2 linked regions of the Anaerocolumna sp. AGMB13020 genome follow. The protein of the gene in region 1 interacts with the protein of each later gene in a pairwise test. Links are inferred from orthologs where the notes say so. Each region holds a gene or a part of one and is shown in the gene's direction. Other genes may lie near its edges.

The links.
Region 2: the proteins of recA (region 1) and dprA interact in binary tests that used the Bacillus subtilis proteins (3 or more experiments, as listed by UniProt). The link is inferred for Anaerocolumna sp. AGMB13020 from one-to-one orthologs.

What each region holds. Positions count from the first base shown.
Region 1 is NZ_CP136910.1:255-9,645, forward strand. Bases 1,098-4,049 are described here. They hold recA (recombinase RecA), read left to right. Parts: upstream 1,098-2,026; coding sequence 2,027-3,073; downstream 3,074-4,049. Other genes in these bases: R2R35_RS00015 (regulatory protein RecX), read left to right, coding at 3,076-3,669; R2R35_RS00020 (ISL3 family transposase), read right to left, coding at 3,936-4,049. Also shown: ilvA (threonine ammonia-lyase), read left to right, coding at 1-967; more of R2R35_RS00020, read right to left, coding at 4,050-5,117; R2R35_RS00025 (glycoside hydrolase family 113), read left to right, coding at 5,624-6,592; R2R35_RS00030 (MFS transporter), read left to right, coding at 7,153-8,496; R2R35_RS00035 (phosphotransferase family protein), read left to right, coding at 8,513-9,391. UniProt on the Bacillus subtilis protein: Multifunctional protein involved in homologous recombination, DNA repair and competence.
Region 2 is NZ_CP136910.1:5,350,646-5,360,072, forward strand. Bases 650-3,637 are described here. They hold dprA (DNA-processing protein DprA), read left to right. Parts: upstream 650-1,594; coding sequence 1,595-2,680; downstream 2,681-3,637. Other genes in these bases: R2R35_RS22455 (YifB family Mg chelatase-like AAA ATPase), read left to right, coding at 650-1,537; topA (type I DNA topoisomerase), read left to right, coding at 2,750-3,637. In the rest of the region: more of R2R35_RS22455, read left to right, coding at 8-649; more of topA, read left to right, coding at 3,638-4,804; GTP-sensing pleiotropic transcriptional regulator CodY, read left to right, coding at 5,064-5,834; flagellar basal body rod protein FlgB, read left to right, coding at 6,297-6,686; flagellar basal body rod protein FlgC, read left to right, coding at 6,698-7,138; flagellar hook-basal body complex protein FliE, read left to right, coding at 7,154-7,465; R2R35_RS22490 (flagellar M-ring protein FliF C-terminal domain-containing protein), read left to right, coding at 7,490-9,085; flagellar motor switch protein FliG, read left to right, coding at 9,097-9,427. UniProt on the Bacillus subtilis protein: Protein that helps load RecA onto ssDNA during transformation. Binds cooperatively to circular ssDNA, is able to bridge different segments of DNA. Favors the loading of RecA onto SsbA- or SsbB-coated ssDNA and formation of RecA-DNA filaments.

The sequences.
Region 1 (9,391 bases):
TGCTGCTAAAATGTACGGAGCGAAGGCAATCATTGTTATGCCTACAACAACTCCTCTTATCAAGGTCAATCGTACCAAGGGTTACGGAGCAGAAGTTATCCTTCATGGCAATGTGTATGACGATGCCTGTCAGTATGCATTAAAGCTGGCTGAAGAGAAGGAATATACTTTTATCCATCCTTTTGATGATGAAGTTGTGGCTACAGGACAGGGCACCATAGCAATGGAAATATTTCAGGAGATTCCTACTGTTGACATCATTCTTGTTCCAATCGGCGGCGGCGGTCTTGCAGCCGGTGTCTCTACTTTGGCAAAGCTGTTAAACCCTAATATTAAAGTAATTGGTGTGGAACCTATGGGAGCCAATTGTATGCAGGAATCCATTAAGGCAGGTCATGTTATTACTATTCCGCAGATAGAAACCATAGCTGACGGAACAGCGGTCAAAACCCCTGGTAGCAATATATTTCCGTATATTCAGAAAAATATCGATGAGATAATAGCAATTGATGATCGTGAACTCATAGTTAGTTTTCTGGATATGATCGAGAATCATAAGATGGTAGTGGAGAATTCTGGTTTGTTGACTGTGGCGGCTCTTAAACAATTGAATTGTACGGGCAAAAAAATCGTATCTATCTTAAGTGGTGGTAATATGGATGTTATAACGGTATCTTCTGTGGTTCAGCATGGACTTATACAAAGAGGCCGTATCTTTACAGTGTCTGTTTTATTGCCGGATCGTCCCGGTGCGCTTGTTAATGTTGCCAATGTCATAGCAGAAGCTCAGGGAAACATCATTCGTTTAGATCATAATCAGTTCGTATCCATAAATCGAAACAGTGCTGTTGAATTGACGATAACCATGGAAAGCTTCGGACACGAACACAAGGATGCAATCGTTCAGGCATTGACGGATAAGGGTTATAATCCTCAGATTGTACAGCCGAAGAATACATACAATTAAGAACAGATTGCATAAGTATCGCTTTGTACAGAATTAGTTATTTTTCAGAATCAGTTATTTTTCGGAATTCGCTTAGTCAAAGAAGGAGCAGCATACTTGCTGTTGCCGGGATTTATATATCCGGAGGATGCCAGGATATAATCAACATATTTTCCGGCTGTCAAATTCCCAATTATATATCAGTGTGTATGAAAATCTTTGAACGAATATAAATATTATGCTTGATATATGCCAGGTTCCCTTAACTTCATTCTTAAAAAGAGTGAACAACGGGGAACCATAAATTTTTCACAAACACTTTGGTAAGTACATGAAATTAAACAGAAAATCTTATGTGAAGTAATGTCTGGAGTATTTTTATAAGGATAAAACACAATATATAAAATGTTAAATACTATAAATTAAGCTGTTATGTAAGAATGTGTAAATGCGGGTTTACAATTTTATATATTTCTGTTATTCTATATAAAAGCTTGTGTCATTAAATTGACATAGGAGCTTTCTATCATATCTTCTTTGTTTATCTCAAATTCTGTTCTATCCGATTTAATAATCATATAACCTCCATCACAACAAAATGAAATGTTCCATATTCATTCTATTATCCTGCTGTACATTGATAATGTAGTTTAAAGGAAAGGGGGAGTTGTTGTAATAAAATAAGAGTAAAGAAATTAGACAAAAAAAGGATTCAAAATAAGACCCCAAAAAAGGATCCCCAAATAAGACTTATAAAAGGATACCAAAAGGGACCCAAAATGAGACCCAAAAAAGGATACCAAAAGGGACCCAAAATAAGACCCAAAAAAGGATCAAAAAGTAAGAATCCAAAAATAAGAACCCAAAAATAAGAACTAAAAACCAAAATAAAAACCAAATTAAGAACAAAAAAGAACCAGAATATGAGAACCAGAATATGAGAACCAAAATACGAAAACCAAAAATAAAAAGAAAGAACAAAGAAATAAGAACAAAGAAATAAGAATTTAAGATTGACAAACTTAAAAAGATAAGCTATTATTAAAACAAGAACATAAGTTCGCATAAAGGAGAAAAAAGATGTCAAAAGAAGATAAGAGCAGAGCGCTGGAATCCGCATTGGCGCAGATTGAGAAACAGTACGGAAAAGGCTCCGTTATGAAACTTGGTGATACGGCTGCCCATATGAACATAGAAACTATACCCACCGGATCTATCAGCTTGGACGTTGCCTTGGGCTTGGGCGGTATACCCAAGGGGAGAATCGTTGAAATATATGGACCGGAATCCAGTGGTAAGACTACGGTTGCTCTTCACATGGTTGCAGAAGTGCAAAAAATTGGTGGAATTGCCGGATTTATCGATGCGGAGCATGCTTTGGACCCTGTCTATGCGAAAAGAATCGGAGTAGATATCGATAATCTCTACATATCCCAGCCTGACAATGGGGAACAAGCCTTAGAAATTACAGAAACAATGGTTCGTTCCGGTGCAGTGGATATAATTATTGTCGATTCCGTGGCTGCGTTGGTACCAAGAGCAGAAATTGATGGAGATATGGGTGATTCTCATGTAGGCTTACAAGCCAGGTTAATGTCCCAGGCGCTTCGTAAATTAACAGCTGCTATCAGCAAATCCAATTGTATTGTAATTTTTATCAACCAGCTTCGTGAAAAGGTTGGTGTAATGTTTGGAAATCCTGAGACAACTACTGGTGGACGTGCTCTTAAGTTCTATTCTTCCATTCGTTTGGATGTTCGTAAAATTGAAGCATTGAAGCAGGGTGGAGATATTGTCGGAAGCAGAACACGTATAAAGGTAGTTAAGAACAAGGTTGCGCCTCCTTTTAAAGAAGCGGAGTTTGATATTATGTTCGGACAGGGTATTTCCAGAGAAGGTGATGTTTTAGACCTGGCTTCCAATGAGAATATTGTCATTAAGAGTGGTGCGTGGTATGCCTATAATGAGGCTAAGATTGGACAGGGGCGTGAAAATGCCAAACAATTTTTAAAAGAAAATCCTACGATATTTGCTGAGATTGAATTAAAAGTTAGAGACAAATATAATTTGTCCATTGTATCAGCAACAAATAAGAAGGAAACAGCCGCTAAGGAAGCAGATGAATAAAAATGATTATAACCAGACTGGAAAACACAGGTAAAAATAAAGTAAAAGTATATCTGGACGATAGGTATCGTTTTACTCTATATGACAGAGAGATCAAGAAATATGGTCTGATAGAAGAAGGTAATATGGCAGAGACACTTCTGAATGAGTTATACAACAATGCCATAAAGCGAGCCAAGCAAAAAGCGATGGCACTGCTTAAGCATATGGACCGGACAGAAGCGGAACTAAAAAGAAAGCTGGAAATGGCCGGATTCAGCGGAGATATTATACAAGAAGCCATTTGTTACGTTATCAGTTATCACTATATTGATGATTTACGTTATGCTTCCAGTTATGTGAGGATGAAAAAGAGCAGTAAAAGTAAACGACAGATAATAGGTGAACTGCAGCAAAAAGGGATAGCGGGAACGGATATACAAGAAGCGCTTTCCAGTGAGTATGATAGCGAAGAGGAAGCAATTCAACGCGAGATTACAAAAAAGTTTGCTGATATTAAGAGTCTGTCCAGAGAAGAGAGGCAGAAGATAGCTGCTAAACTTTATCGAAAAGGTTATGGAATGGACTTAATCAGGCATTACATGAGTCTGGAATAACTTTAATTATCTGGAATGAGCTTGATTATAGGAAGCAAACCTAAGCCTATGTAAGTTAATCTTTAAAGCTGAATGATTGAATATAATATAAAAAACGAGCAAGTGGTTTTATCCACTTGCTCGTTTTTTAGGCTCTTTGTCAATAGTTGGGGTGGGATTCGTATGAATCCCGCTCCTTTCTTACGTTTAGAGCTGTTTCGATAGTTCATTCTACTGTATGCTGTTTTGGGCATGCAAAATAAGCCTCCATATCCCGACCATTTTTCCTATGATGTACAATGAAGTATCCGAGTACGGAACCGGTTAAAGTTTCGGATTCCATAAGAACTTCGTTTTAATACTTTAATCTTATTGTTAAATCCTTCTGTGACACCGTTTGTAATGCCATATTTGAAGGCATTTAAGATTTCTTTTCTCCAAGACTGGAACGTTTTTGCACATTTCTCGAATTCTTTAATACCGCATCCTCTTGCATTAGATATCCAATCATCGAATTCCTGCTGTTGCTTACGATAGGACTCCAGCTGGCTGATGTCATAAAACCATTCTTTCATCATGTGCGCCAACCGTAGGTCATCACTATACTGGAGCATCAGATCACAGGCTTGTTTGTTCTCGTCTTTCAGCTTTCTATAGCGGGTCAAAATCAGCTTCCGGCTTCGTTTATAGTATTTTCGAAGAGAAGTCGGCATGGATTTTTGGAGCCGTTTACGAACATTTTCGATAGCCCATGTGACCTGACGAATGAAATGATACTTGTCCACTATAATCTTTGCATTTGGAAAGAAGGTCCTGGCCAGCTCCACATAGGGAAGCCACATGTCACAGACAAAGAACTTTACTTTCAGCCTTTCCTTTCTTGTAATGTTTCTCCAGTAATCAGCCAGATGGCTCTGAGTGCGGTCTGGAAGAATATCCAGAATCCGGTGTTTTTTAGGATCAACGAGGATACACTGATATTTCCCAGTAGAGGCATTGCCTTTAAATTCATCAATAGAAACAGCCTCAGGAAGTTTATCTGGGGGTGCATAATGGATGGTATCCAAAAGTCTGCAGATTGTAGGGACGGAAACCCCGGTAAGGATTGAAACCTGCTTGAGAGAAAAAGTCTGCCGAAGGAGAGATATAACATAAAAAGCCAGTCTCCTTGTTCTGCGGTGATAGGTAGGAAGAAAAGAATAGTGTTCCAAAAATCGTTTTCCGCAGGAGGTACATAAATAACGTCGTTTTCTTAGAACCAGAATGACGGTTTTACCTTGGAAAGGAGTGTCATTAATTTCCTGGATTCGATAGTCATGAACTCTTTTTGTTTTACAGCCACAACAAGGACAGGTCTGCTCAGAAGGTTTAGTTTCAATGAAAACCTTTAAAAAAGAATCTGCCTGAATCACTTTTTTTACAAAAACATCTTTCAAGTCTAAGAATGCCTTGCTATAATTAGGGTACATCTATAAGAGGTCACCTCCGTTAACATTAAACTTTGGTCGGGATAATGCGTTTGGGAGGCTTCTTATAGATGTATTTTATTACAACTAAAAGAATGTTGGAAGTGTGCTTTTCAAGCACGCCCCAACATTCAGTATAGAACCGTTTTTTATTAATGCTAATGTTTCTGGTTAGAAAATGTTTAATTATTTCATGTATTAAGTTTAATATATGCATTAAATATGTATCTCAAATGCACTATATGAAAGCAAAATGAAATAGTAATTGGTGCATAAAAAAGTTTGAATAATGCATATTCAATGATTTGAGATAAAATAATATGTTTTAACCATACAATTTAGCAGATGTTTTGAAAAATTAAGAAGTATGATTTAACTTTATCAAATTACAGGTATAATATTGCATTGTCTGATGAGATATGTTATGATGCGATTAAAGCATTATAAGTGCATTAATAAAAAATATAAAATGCACCAATTTGCATCAAATTAAACACAAAGGAGATAATATGGACATAAAAGGATTTACCTATGGATGGGATGGCAGAAAAGGAGATTATCTCACAAAAGAGGCAGAAAAGTCACAGGATTTATTATTCGATATTGGAGTTAACTGGATGTGCCTGGCATTTCATGTTCACCAGAAAACTTTTTCTTCTACTGAGATATATTTTGATTATCGAAATACCCTATCTGATAAGGAAATTATCCATACCATAAACCGAGCACATGAAAGAGGTGTTAAAGTCTGTTTGAAACCAGTTATTAACAGTGAAGACGGAGTATGGAGAGCATTGATTAATTTCCCGGATGGTGATATGTGGGGCAAGGATCATTACTGGGATACCTGGTTTGAATACTATACTGCTTTTTTGTGTCATTATGCTGAGATAGCAGCAGACACCGGTTGTGAAATGTTTTGCGTCGGCTGTGAAATGAGTGGAACGGAACGAAAAGAAAAACATTGGAGAAATGCGATAGCAGAAGTTAAAAAGATTTATAAAGGTCCACTGGTTTATAATGCAAACCATGGTAGAGAAAAAGAAGTTAGCTGGTTTGACAGTCTTGATTATATTGGTACCAGTGCATATTATAAAGTTGGGAAGAAACCTGGAGATACCAAAGAAAATATGAAGCAGGAATGGCTGAAAGTAGCTGAACGTTTAAAAGAAGTGAGTGCGTCCTTACAGAAACCTGTTATATTTATGGAGATTGGTATACGAAGTGCCAGCGGATGTGCTATGATGCCTTGGGATTTTACCCATACAGAGTTCGAAAGAAGCGAAGAAGAGCAGGCAGCTTTCTATGACTCCTGTCTGGAGGTATTCTCAAAGGAGGAGTGGTTCAGCGGTGTATTCTGGTGGGATTGGAGTACTGCTATTTATGATACCCAGGAAGAAGCTGATAAAGATATAGGATTTAATATTCATTTGAAAAAGGCGGAGTTTTCCTTAAAAGAGTGGTATCAGAAACTGTAATAAGTCAGCTGATAATAATAAATTGTTTCGTGCAATAGCAGAAGGTATTCCCTCCGTGAGTATAATACAGCTATTTTATAATAAGAATTATTAATATAGGCTTTTAAAATAATAAATACAATTGAAGGAGCAGCAGATTTCTATTTCGCAAAGCTGAGTTTTATCGACATTGGTGTATGAGATTATTATTGTTTATTACTTGGAAGATTCCATCTTCAGTAGTAGCGTTTAAACTTTGCCGTGACATTCAGCCAAGTGCCCTAATAGAAGTGTGGCTGCTTTTTCTGTGTATTGGTTTTATGATAGAAGTTTTTCTAGAGTTTAGTGGAAAGGTCTTTCTGTCCAGTGCAATTCAGCTGAATCAGTGCATGCAAGTATTTAACTTAGCTCTGGAAAAAATGAAAGAATAATCAAAGAAATACTTGTAAAATGTATAAATTATGCTACTATATATGAAAGAAAACGAAATTTATAAGGTCATTATATCCAGAGAAATATCCGTCAGGGCAAGAGATTGTTTATTCTATACAAAATACATGCAAAAGTCCAAGGAGGAATATATGAAAAAATGCCTGCAGAATTTTACTACAGCTTCCTTTCAACGAAATATTTCCTCTTTCTTCCGGCCTGAAAATAATGCCTTACTGATGTTTGCCGTAGAGGGAATGCTTTTTGCTATTGCTACGAATATTATGAACAATAATAATAACCTTTTTGCCTTGCGTCTGGGGGCTTCGGATGCTGAAATCAGTCTTGTTGCTTCTATACCGCAATTTGTTGGGGTGATTGTCTTAATACCTCTTGGTATTCTCACGGATCGTATGAAAAATAAGAGAATGATGGTGTCATTATCTCTTATGGCGCTGGCTTTGTTCTATCTATTCATTGGTTTTGTACCTTTTCTTGGCAGTTTTGCATTTCCCGTATTTATACTGTTTCTATGTCTTTCCGTGGGGCCATTAACTGGTTATAATGCCTCCTGGCAAGCTTATTTTTCCGATGTTGTACCTTTTGAAAACAGAAACCGGATACTTACAGTCAGAACCGGAGGAATGTTCTTCTTTAACATAGCTCTTCCCCTTATTACAGGTGCTTTGCTGGCTTCGGCTTCTGGTACGGATAGTAAGATAAGGATGCACCAAAGCTTTTACTGGTTTATAGCTGCTATCCTTATAATACAGGTAATAACAGTAAGGAAGATAAAAGGAGGGTATACTGGGAAGAAAGAGTCCATGTCTTATGCAGACCTTCGAATTGCTTTTAAGGAATTGCTGCATCATAAGCCCTTTGTGAAATTTCTGGGAGGAGCATTATTCTTTTATCTATTCTGGCAAGCTGATTGGACCTTGTATTTTCTTGGACAGGTAAATTATCTTAAGATGAATGAAGCCTGGTTAAGTTACGCTGCGATTGGTGCAGCATTGGCTCAGTTTTTGACTATTGGATTCTGGAGCAGGCTGAATGAAAGAAAGGGACCGAGATTTGGTGTGATCTTCGGGAATCTGGGGCTTGCCTTATGTCCTTTGTGTATGATTATCTCAACCAGCCTTCCTATTGAAATTGGGCCAGTAGTTTTTCTTATATTGAATACTATTGCAAATCTGGCATTTGCCACAGTCCCTTTGAATATGCCTCAATACCTGTTGTCGGTGATACCGGAAAATAATAAGACTCTAAGCATTTCTATTTATACTGTATTTATCACCTTAAGCAATGCTATTATGCCGTTAGCGGGTGTTAAATTCTATCAGTTTATAGGCAATAACCTGTCCGCATTCCGAAGGGTCTTTGCTATATTACTGATTTTACGAATACTGTCTTCGCTTCAATGGTATTTAAGCTATAAAAGTTATAAACGAGAAACGGGTAATCGGGAAACAGATAATATAAAACCGCCCGTATAGGAAGTGATTTTTACAAATGAAAGGAGAAGGATTTAATTCCTGTATAATTATGAATAGTATAACAAAAAGCAATATTACGGAAGAAACATTAAAAAAAATGGTAAACCTGGCATTTCCCCAGGCAGAACTTCTGGATTGGAAGGAATTAACAGAGGGGTATTTTAATGCTGCTTATTTAATTACTTTAAGTGATGAAAGAGAGGTTATTTTAAAGATAGCCCCGCCGGAGGGTGTTCTTGTCATGTCGAGTGAAGTAGATATCATGAGAGCAGAAGTGGGCTGTATGGAACTGCTTTCTGAGTATCCCGATATACCCATGCCAAAAGTGCTGTTTCATGATTTTTCTCACTCAATTTGTCCAAGTGATTATTTCTTTATGACTAAGCTTGCTGGAAAGAGCTTTAGCAGCATTCAGCAAGCAATGACAGAAGAGGAAAAGGATTCCGTAGAGCGGCAAACTGGAAAATACAACGCTGCTGTCAATGAGATAACTGGTAATGGTTTCGGCTATTATAACAGTATTGTAACGGATTCTGACTGGTTTGATGTATTTAAAGGATTTCTGGAGAAAATCTTTCTGGATGCAGAGAAAATCAGTCTGGATATTGGCATGGATTTTGAAAGCATAAACAAGATGTTATTGAAACATAAAAAAAGTTTTAATGAGGTAACCACACCAAGATTAGTTCATTGGGATCTTTGGGCAGGAAATGTTTTCGTTGAGAAAGATAAAATAACCGGATTTATTGATTTTGAACGCTGTATATGGGGAGATGAGTTATTGGAAGTTGGTTTCCGTTCTCATTATCAGAAACCGGCTTTTCTTGAAGGTTATGGGAAAAAAGGATTCACAGAAACAGAAAAAATACGTATTTTATGGTACGATTTCTATCTG
Region 2 (9,427 bases), 5.3 Mb from region 1 along the record:
GAGCAATATGTTTAGTAAAGTATACAGCGGAACGGTTTTGGGTATTGATAGCAGAAGAATTACCGTAGAAGCTGATATCAGTGATGGACTGCCGGTTTTCGACCTTGTAGGATATCTTGGTTCCGAGGTCAGAGAAGCCAGGGAAAGGGTTCGCATTTCATTAAAAAATTCAGGTTACCGTTTGCCGGCGAAACGAATAACCATTAATCTGTCACCGGCTGATATGCGCAAGGAGGGGACGGCATTTGACCTGCCCATTGCCATATCCGTTCTTGCAGCCCTTGGACTGCTTCTGGAAGAAAGTCTTAAAGATACCCTGTTTATAGGTGAACTAAGTTTGAATGGTGAAGTAAAAAAGGTAAACGGAGTCCTGCCGATAGTGTATATGGCATACGAGCAGGGTTTTAAAAGATGTATTGTACCCTCCTGTAATGTAAGAGAAGGTGCGGTAGTTAAGGGAATTGAAGTATATGGTGTGGATTCCTTGACGCAGGTTGCAGAATTCCTAAGCGGAAACCTGCATCTTGCTCCGTGTTGCTTACAGGCAGAGGATTTAAAACCTAGCAGGGAAGATACGCAAATTGACTTTTCTGATATCGTTGGACAGGAGCTGGCAAAAAGGGCAATTGAAATTGCTGCCTGTGGTATGCACAATATTCTTTTAATCGGACCACCTGGTTCCGGTAAGACAATGCTTGCCAGAAGAATTCCCTCCATTCTTCCTGAACTTTCCTTCGAAGAAAGTCTTGAAATTTCTAAAATATATAGTGTCTCAGGATTATTAGATAATAATCAGTCTTTGATTCTTAACCGCCCTTTTCGTTCTCCTCATCATACAATTACCACCACTGCATTAACCGGAGGAGGAAGATTCCCGATGCCAGGAGAGATAAGTCTGGCTCATATGGGGGTTCTGTTTTTAGATGAATTCCCTGAATTTAACCGAAAGACCATCGAAATTCTCAGACAGCCCCTGGAGGAAAATGAAATAACAATTACTCGACTAAACGGTACCTTTCGTTATCCGGCTAATCTCATGCTTTGTACAGCTATGAATCCGTGCAATTGCGGTTATTACCCTGACAGGAATAAATGCCATTGCTCCTTGTCACAGGTAAGAAATTATCTGGGCAAAATAAGCCGCCCGCTTTTGGACCGAATCGATATTAGCATAGAAGTACCCCAGTCAGATTATAAGGATTTGAATAAGAAGGGAGGAAGAGAAACCTCTGCTGCGATTAGGGAGAGAGTTATGAAAGGGAGACTGGCCCAGACGGAGCGGTACAAAAAGGATCGGATTCATTTTAATTCCCAGCTTACCACCAGAATGCTGCAGGAATACTGCGCATTGGGTAAGAAGGAAGAAAAATTGATGGAGGAAGCTTATGCCAGATTAAACCTTAGTGCCAGAACCTATCACAGGGTATTAAAGGTAGCCAGGACTATTGCGGATCTGGATGGAAGTGAAAGCATACAAGAAAAGCATTTAAGTGAAGCTATTTGTTATCGCAGCATGGATAAGAAGTATTGGGATTAAAGCTAATGGCAGACTCACTAAGAAAATGTCTTTTAGGAAATCATTTCAGGAGGTCAAATGACAAAAAAAGAATGCTGGTTCTGGTTATGCGGTATAGAAATGAGCATAAAAAAGAAGAATTTAATATTATCTTATTTTTCTTCCATTGAAGAGATATTTGAGGTAGACTTCGAGGAATTTAAGAAGATACCGGAATTAAATGAAAAAGATCTGGAACGTATCAGTGGAACCAGACAGAGGAGCAAGGTGCAGGAAAGCTATGCTAAACTAAAAGAGAAAGGCATATATTTTGTATCAATAGAGGACGAAGTGTACCCTGGAAAATTAAGAAATATCTATGAGGCACCACTGGGGTTATTCTATAAAGGAAAGCTTCCGGAGGAAGGTAAAGTCCACATTGCAGTCGTCGGTGCAAGAAACTGCTCGGATTACGGAAGGGAAACAGCCGTATCTTTTTCAAAAGCTTTCGCAAGAGCGGGAATTGGAACCATCAGCGGACTTGCAGCAGGCATTGATGGTGCTGCCCATTGGGGGAGTTTGGCGGCAGAAGGAACGACTTATGCAGTACTAGGGTGCGGAGCCGATATTTGTTATCCCAAAGAAAATTTTAACATTTATCTGAATACTGCTGCCAAGGGAGGAATTATCTCAGAGTATGTACAGGGGACAGGGCCAAGAGCATATCATTTTCCTATGAGGAATCGGATTATCAGCGGATTGGCAGACGGGATACTTGTAGTGGAAGCCAGAGACAAAAGCGGTTCCTTGATAACCGTTGATTATGGTTTGGAGCAAGGCAGGAATATCTATGCAGTACCGGGAAGACCAGGAGATATACTCAGTAATGGATGCAATAACCTGCTTAAGATGGGGGCTAAATTATGCACGGAACCAGAGGATATACTAGAGGATTACATGGATTTCTGTAAAAATATACCTAAACTCATGAAAAAAAATGATAAATTACTTGAAGACAGGGAAAAAATAGTGTATGCTTGTTTAAGCCGTATCCCAAAACACCTGAATGAAATAGCCGAAGAGACAGATATGGCTATCGGAGAATTGGCTCAAATACTTTTTCAGTTGGAATGGAAGAATTTTATTAAGCAAACAAGAGCAAATTATTATATAACAGATATCTGACGAAGGGAGCTTTACAGCCTGCTCTCCTTTGAAGAAAATAGAAATAGTTTACCAGATAGGGGAGTGCACATGAATCTAGTTATTGTTGAATCACCAGCAAAAGCTAAAACAATCAAAAAATTTTTAGGTGCTAACTACGAAGTGGTGGCTTCAAACGGACATGTTAGAGACTTACCAAAAAGTCAGCTGGGTATTGATACTACGAATGATTATGAACCGAAATATATTACCATAAGAGGCAAAGGAGATCTTCTGGCAAAGCTCAGAAAAGAAGTGAAAAAAGCAGATAAAATTTATCTTGCAACTGACCCTGACCGTGAGGGTGAGGCGATTTCCTGGCATCTTACGAAGACTTTGAAACTTGAAGATAGTACCTGCAGCAGGATTACTTTTAACGAAATAACCAAAAATGCAGTGAAAGCTTCCATAAAACAGGCCAGAGATATCGATATGAATCTTGTGGATTCTCAGCAGACCAGAAGAATACTAGACCGTATGGTAGGTTATAGTATAAGCCCGCTCCTTTGGGCAAAGGTAAAAAGAGGGCTGAGTGCCGGACGTGTTCAATCCGTCGCACTTCGTATAATCTGCGATCGGGAAGATGAAATCAATGCTTTTTTACCGGAAGAATACTGGTCACTGGAAGGCAGCTTTCAGGTTGAAGGTGAGAAAAAACCTTTAACAGCCAAGCTGATTACTTCCTCTCTGGAAAAGAAGAGTATCTCATCAGAACAGGAATTAAACGAGATATTAAAAGATCTTGACAAAGCGGATTATAAGATTTCTGAAATTAAGAGAGGCGAAAGACAGAAAAAACCGCCGTTGCCCTTTACTACCAGTACTTTGCAGCAGGAAGCCGCCAAGACCTTGAATTTCTCAACGTCAAAGACCATGCGACTGGCGCAGCAGCTTTATGAAGGTATTGATATCAAAGGCCATGGAACCATTGGTTTAATAACCTACTTAAGAACAGATTCCGTTCGTATATCCGAAGAAGCGGAGAACTTTGCCCGTGAATTCATTGAGAAGAACTATGGCAGCAGCTATAATACCGAGGCAGAAGAAAAAAAGAATACTGGAAAGAAGATACAGGATGCCCATGAGGCAATCAGACCCACCTATACAGATCTGACACCGGTAATCGTGAAGGAATCCCTAAGCAGAGATTTATTCAGGTTATACCAGCTTATATGGAAACGATTTGTAGGCAGCAGAATGGCGCCGGCCAGATATGAGACCATTAATGTTAAAATAGATGCAAAGGGATATAAATTCAGTACATCTGCATCTAAAATGATTTTTGACGGATATCTCAGCGTTTATGCGGAAGAAGAAGAAAATGAAAGCCATGCAATGTTAAAGGATATTTCGGAAGAATCCAAAGTGAAGTTTCTGGAGTTCAATCCCGCCCAGCATTTTACCCAGGCACCACCTCACTATACAGAGGCGTCTCTTGTCAAGACACTGGAGGAACTGGGTATTGGAAGACCCAGTACGTATTCCCCTACGATATCTACAATTTTAGCAAGAAGGTATATCGTGAAGGAGAATAAGAATCTCTATGTGACAGAACTTGGTGAAGTTGTTAACAATATTATGAAGGAAGCATTTTCAACAATTGTTGATGTTAACTTTACAGCAAACCTGGAATCACTTCTGGATAAAGTGGAAGACGGCAGTGTTTATTGGAAAACTGTTGTAAGAAATTTCTACCCCGATCTGGATGAAGCTGTCAATAAAGCAAAAGACAGTTTGGAAGAAGTCAAGATAGAAGATGAGAAGACTGATATTATCTGTGAGGAATGCGGAAGGAACATGGTAATCAAATATGGACCCCACGGAAAATTTTTAGCATGTCCAGGTTTTCCTGAATGCAGGAATACAAAACCTTATCTTGAAAAAATCGGTGTAGCCTGCCCGTTATGCGGGAAGGATGTGGTTATTCGTAAGACAAAGAAAGGGCGTAAGTACTACGGATGTGAGAATAATCCGGAATGTGAATTTATGTCCTGGCAGAAACCTACGGATCAAAAATGCCCTAAATGTGGAAATGTGCTTATTGAAAAAGGTAATTCTTTGGTATGCCTCGATGATAAATGTGGCGGTATTGTTGTGAATAAATAAGAAATATACGAAAAACAGATATATTATATTAAAATGTGCGTCAAAAAGAAGAAATAACTATTGTTTTTATGAAAAAGGTATGATACTATTTATCTAATGTTAATACAACTTATCAGAAATAGTTCTTCTGGTTTCTGATAAAGGCAGTTTTGTTGCTGTCGTATCCAAGATTTAAATGACCGGTATCTTATATTGCGAATTAATTACTGGTTATTTAGAAGAATCAGATAAACAAGCGGGGGTACTGGGAGGTTATTTCATGAGTGTACAGTTGCTCGATAAGACGAGAAAGATTAATAAGCTATTACACAATAACAATTCTCACAAGGTAGTTTTTAATGATATCTGTGAAGTGTTAAGCGAGATTCTGGAATCCAATATTCTGGTAATCAGCAAAAAAGGTAAGGTTCTGGGTATTAAGAACAGAGAAGATATCGTAGAAATCAAGGAATTAATCAAAGATGCCGTAGGTGGTTATATTGACCAGATGTTAAATGAGCGTCTGCTTAATATTCTTTCTACCAAAGAGAATGTTAATCTATTGACACTTGGCTTTGAGCTTGATACAGATATTAGCTATCAAGCAATTATTATTCCTATCGATATTGCAGGGGAGAGGCTTGGGACATTGTTTTTATATAAGAGCATAAAGCCTTACGACCTGGACGATATTATTCTCAGTGAATACGGTACCACAGTTGTTGGACTTGAAATGATGCGTTCTGTAAATGAAGAGAATGCGGAAGAGAGCCGGAAGGTTCAGATTGTTAAATCGGCAATCAGTACTTTGTCCTTTTCTGAATTGGAAGCAATTATTCATATCTTTGAGGAACTGGAAGGAAATGAAGGTATTCTGGTAGCCAGCAAGATTGCTGACAGGGTCGGTATAACCAGATCGGTGATTGTGAATGCTCTTCGTAAATTTGAAAGTGCCGGAGTTATTGAATCACGTTCCTCCGGTATGAAAGGTACTTATATAAAAGTACTTAATGATGTTGTTTTCGATGAGCTTAAAAAACTGAACAAGTAAATTATAGAAATATTACATTATTTTAACAAAATAGTGAGAAAGATTAAGAGAATGGATTTATAAATTGTATACAATTTATAAATCCATTTTTTATGCAATTTATTCATTATATATACGAAAATGTCGAAAATTAGGAGCACTAATTAACCGTATTCATAGGTTTTAGACAAAAAGATTTTCCGCATAAATAGTGCATTTGAGCTATATTTCGAATAATTTACAATATATGATATAATAGTACTAATTTATAAAAATTAGCTTGTTTTTTTGTCGTAATATATTTATAATTGAAGCTAGTTACGAGAGATGTGTGAGTTTGTTGAAGCTATTCCACTAAGTTTTCACACAATGCCCTTACAAATCGCAAGCTGGCTTGCGGTATTGCTTGATAAAATACGTGAAATGTACTTTTATTTCATAGGTTATCAAGTAGAAGAATTGATAAGCGGGAAAGAGGTAAGTATGATTAATTCAGATTTATTCAATTATGTAAACGTACTGAATAAGGCGGCCGATGCAATGTGGACAAGGGGTCAGTTGTTAGCCAATAATCTTGCCAATGTCAGTACACCAGGATATAAACGACAGGATATCGAATTCCAGACTTATTTAGCCAATGCACTCAAGGGACCTGGCAATCTCGACCAGAAAGTTGCTGGTATAGACTTGAAATCAATAGCATCAACTGTCTATACGGATAATTCGTCCTTAAGCTACAGGCTGGACGGTAATAATGTTGATATAGATACGGAATCTGCTAAAGTAGCAGAGAATCAAATTAACCATAGTGCTATGCTTGAAGCTATGTCACACGAATTTAGCAGAATAAGAACAGCATTGTCTAATAATTAGGAGGAAGTTAGATGTCAGTTATTGATGCAATGAATATAAGTGCCAGCGGTATGTCAGCACAAAGACTTCGTATGGATGTCATATCGCAAAATATTGCTAATGTCAATACTACAAGAGATGAAAATGGAAATGTGGTAAGGCGTAAGATCGTAGTATTTGAGGAACGTAACCAGAGTCCCTTTTCTAAAATTCTTGGGGGAAAGATAAATGAAGCTATGGGAAATGGTGTGAAGGTTACAGAGGTGAAAGAGGATACTACCACACCGATGAATGTTGTTTATGATCCATCACATCCAGATGCTGATGAAGAAGGTTATGTAACTTATCCAAACATTAATACGGTAACGGAAATGGCCAATTTAATTGATGCTTCCAGAGCATATGATGCCAATGTTACTGCATTTAATTCAATAAAAAGTATGGCGTTAAAGGGATTGGAAGTAGGAAAATAACAGGGGGATTAATTGATGGATATTACACTGCTTAATGGAATATCGGGTATAAATGCATATAGTGCTAATAATACAGGGGTGGAGAAAGCCACAAGGAATGATGCGTTTGATAGTGTATTCCAATCTGCTCTTTCTATGTTAAAAGAAACAAATGATTTATCGAATGCTGCAAAAGAAGCTGAGGTTTCCTTTGCGTTAGGGCTGTCTAATAACACTTATGACCTTCAGGTTGCTCAGGAAAAAGCTAACCTGTCACTACAGTACACTGTTCAGGTAAGAAATAAGGTAATAGAAGCTTATAAAGAGATTATGAATCTCCAATTCTAATGATGGAACTGAAGGAGCTGTAATATGATTGACAGACTAAAGCAAGTACCGGTTCAGTTGCTTAACCAATGGAATAAATACACCAGCAAACAGAAAACGATTATTATCGGAGTTGTTGCTACGATTTTTCTGGCGCTTGTCATATTGGTTACCGTATTGAACAGGACTGAATATAAAGAGTTATTTACGGGCGAGAATAAAAAAGACGTTAGCACTATCGCAGGTCTGTTAAAGGATGAAGCAATCGCCTATCAATTAAGCAGTGATGGTATGACTATCGATGTGGATAAGGACAAATTCTCTGATGCGCTATTGCTTGTTTACGGGAGTGGTGTTCCCACATCAGGATTAACCTTGGACCAGTTGGTGAAAAATGATTTAAGTACCACCAACAGTGATCGTAATTTAAAGAATCATTTATATGTGCAGACTGAAATCAGAAATTACCTGATTAAAATGAAAGGTATCAAAGAGGCTCAGGTTACTTATGTGCCATCTGAAACCACATACAGCGTTTTGACCGAAAAGAAGGATTTACCGGCCAGTGTGGCCTTGACCATAACAGATGAATTTGACGTTGCTAATGCAGCTGCTGTTGCAGAATATGTAGCTGCGGCTATTGGAAATGAATCTACTGATAAAATAAAGATTATAGATCAGAACGGAGCACTCTTGTTTGGAGGCAAAGATGACCTTTACACGGGAAGTGCGAATTCTGTACTGGAATATAAAGAAAAGCTTCAAAACACCTACAATAACAATATTTACATGTTGATGTTAAAACTTGGGTACACAGACGTACAGCCAATGTTTAATTGGAAACTAAATATGGATAAAGTTACTCAATTATATAATGAAAAGATTCCAGCTGATGGCCAGGATCAGGGGTTATATAGTGAGTATTATTCTTATGACACCAAGAACACCAACGATACCGGCGGTGGGACCCCTGGAACAGATTCCAATGACGAAACAACTTATGAAGTTGATAACGGGACAGGCAGTGATTCTTCGTCCTCCACTGTACAAATTAAGTACCTGCCCAGTGAAAGGGTAACGAATACGGAGTATGAAGTGGGTGCTGTAATACCAGAAGACTCTTCCGGAAGTATTGTTATGACAAAAGTTGTTAACGTTACCGAAGAAGAGTTAAGGCTCAGAGGTGATCTTGATAACATGACCTTTGAACAGTATGTATTGGCAAACAAGGAGCCTGTGAAAATAACGGTAGATGAAGAGGTTTATAAAGCGGTTTCACTGGCAACAGGTATATCTACTGATAAACTTTCAATTATAGCATATCAGCAGTCAGTCTTTGTTCCGACACAAACGACTCCAAGAGACTGGTCCTTCTATCTGCAGATTCTTCTTGCGGTAGGTATAGTTGGTCTGTTGATATTTGTAGTATTTAAAGGAACAGCACCTGCGGATGTTACAGAGCTTGAACCTGAACTTTCAGTAGAACAGCTGCTGGCCACAACGAAGGAAAATCAATCATTAGAAGATATCGAGTTCAGCGAAAAATCAGAAGCAAAGAAGATGATCGAGAAATTTGTGGACGAGAACCCGGATGCGGTAGCTCAGTTGCTGCGTAATTGGCTAAACGATGAATGGGGTTGATGGAGGGGAATATGTCAAAGAATTTAGAAATATCAGGCGTACAAAAAGCTGCAGTTCTCCTTATATCCTTAGGACCTGAGAAATCAGCAAGTATCTTTAAGCATTTAAAAGAAGATGAAATAGAGCAGTTAACACTGGAAATTGCAAATACCAGAAGTGTAAACCCTTCAACCAAGGAACAGGTGCTTGATGAATTTTATGAAATCTGTTTAGCACAGCAATATATTGCAGAAGGCGGTATTGCTTATGCAAAAGAACTGCTGGAAAAAGCACTTGGAGAAGACAAAGCAAAGGATGTTATTGGCAAGCTGACAGCCTCCTTGCAGGTTAGACCTTTTGAAT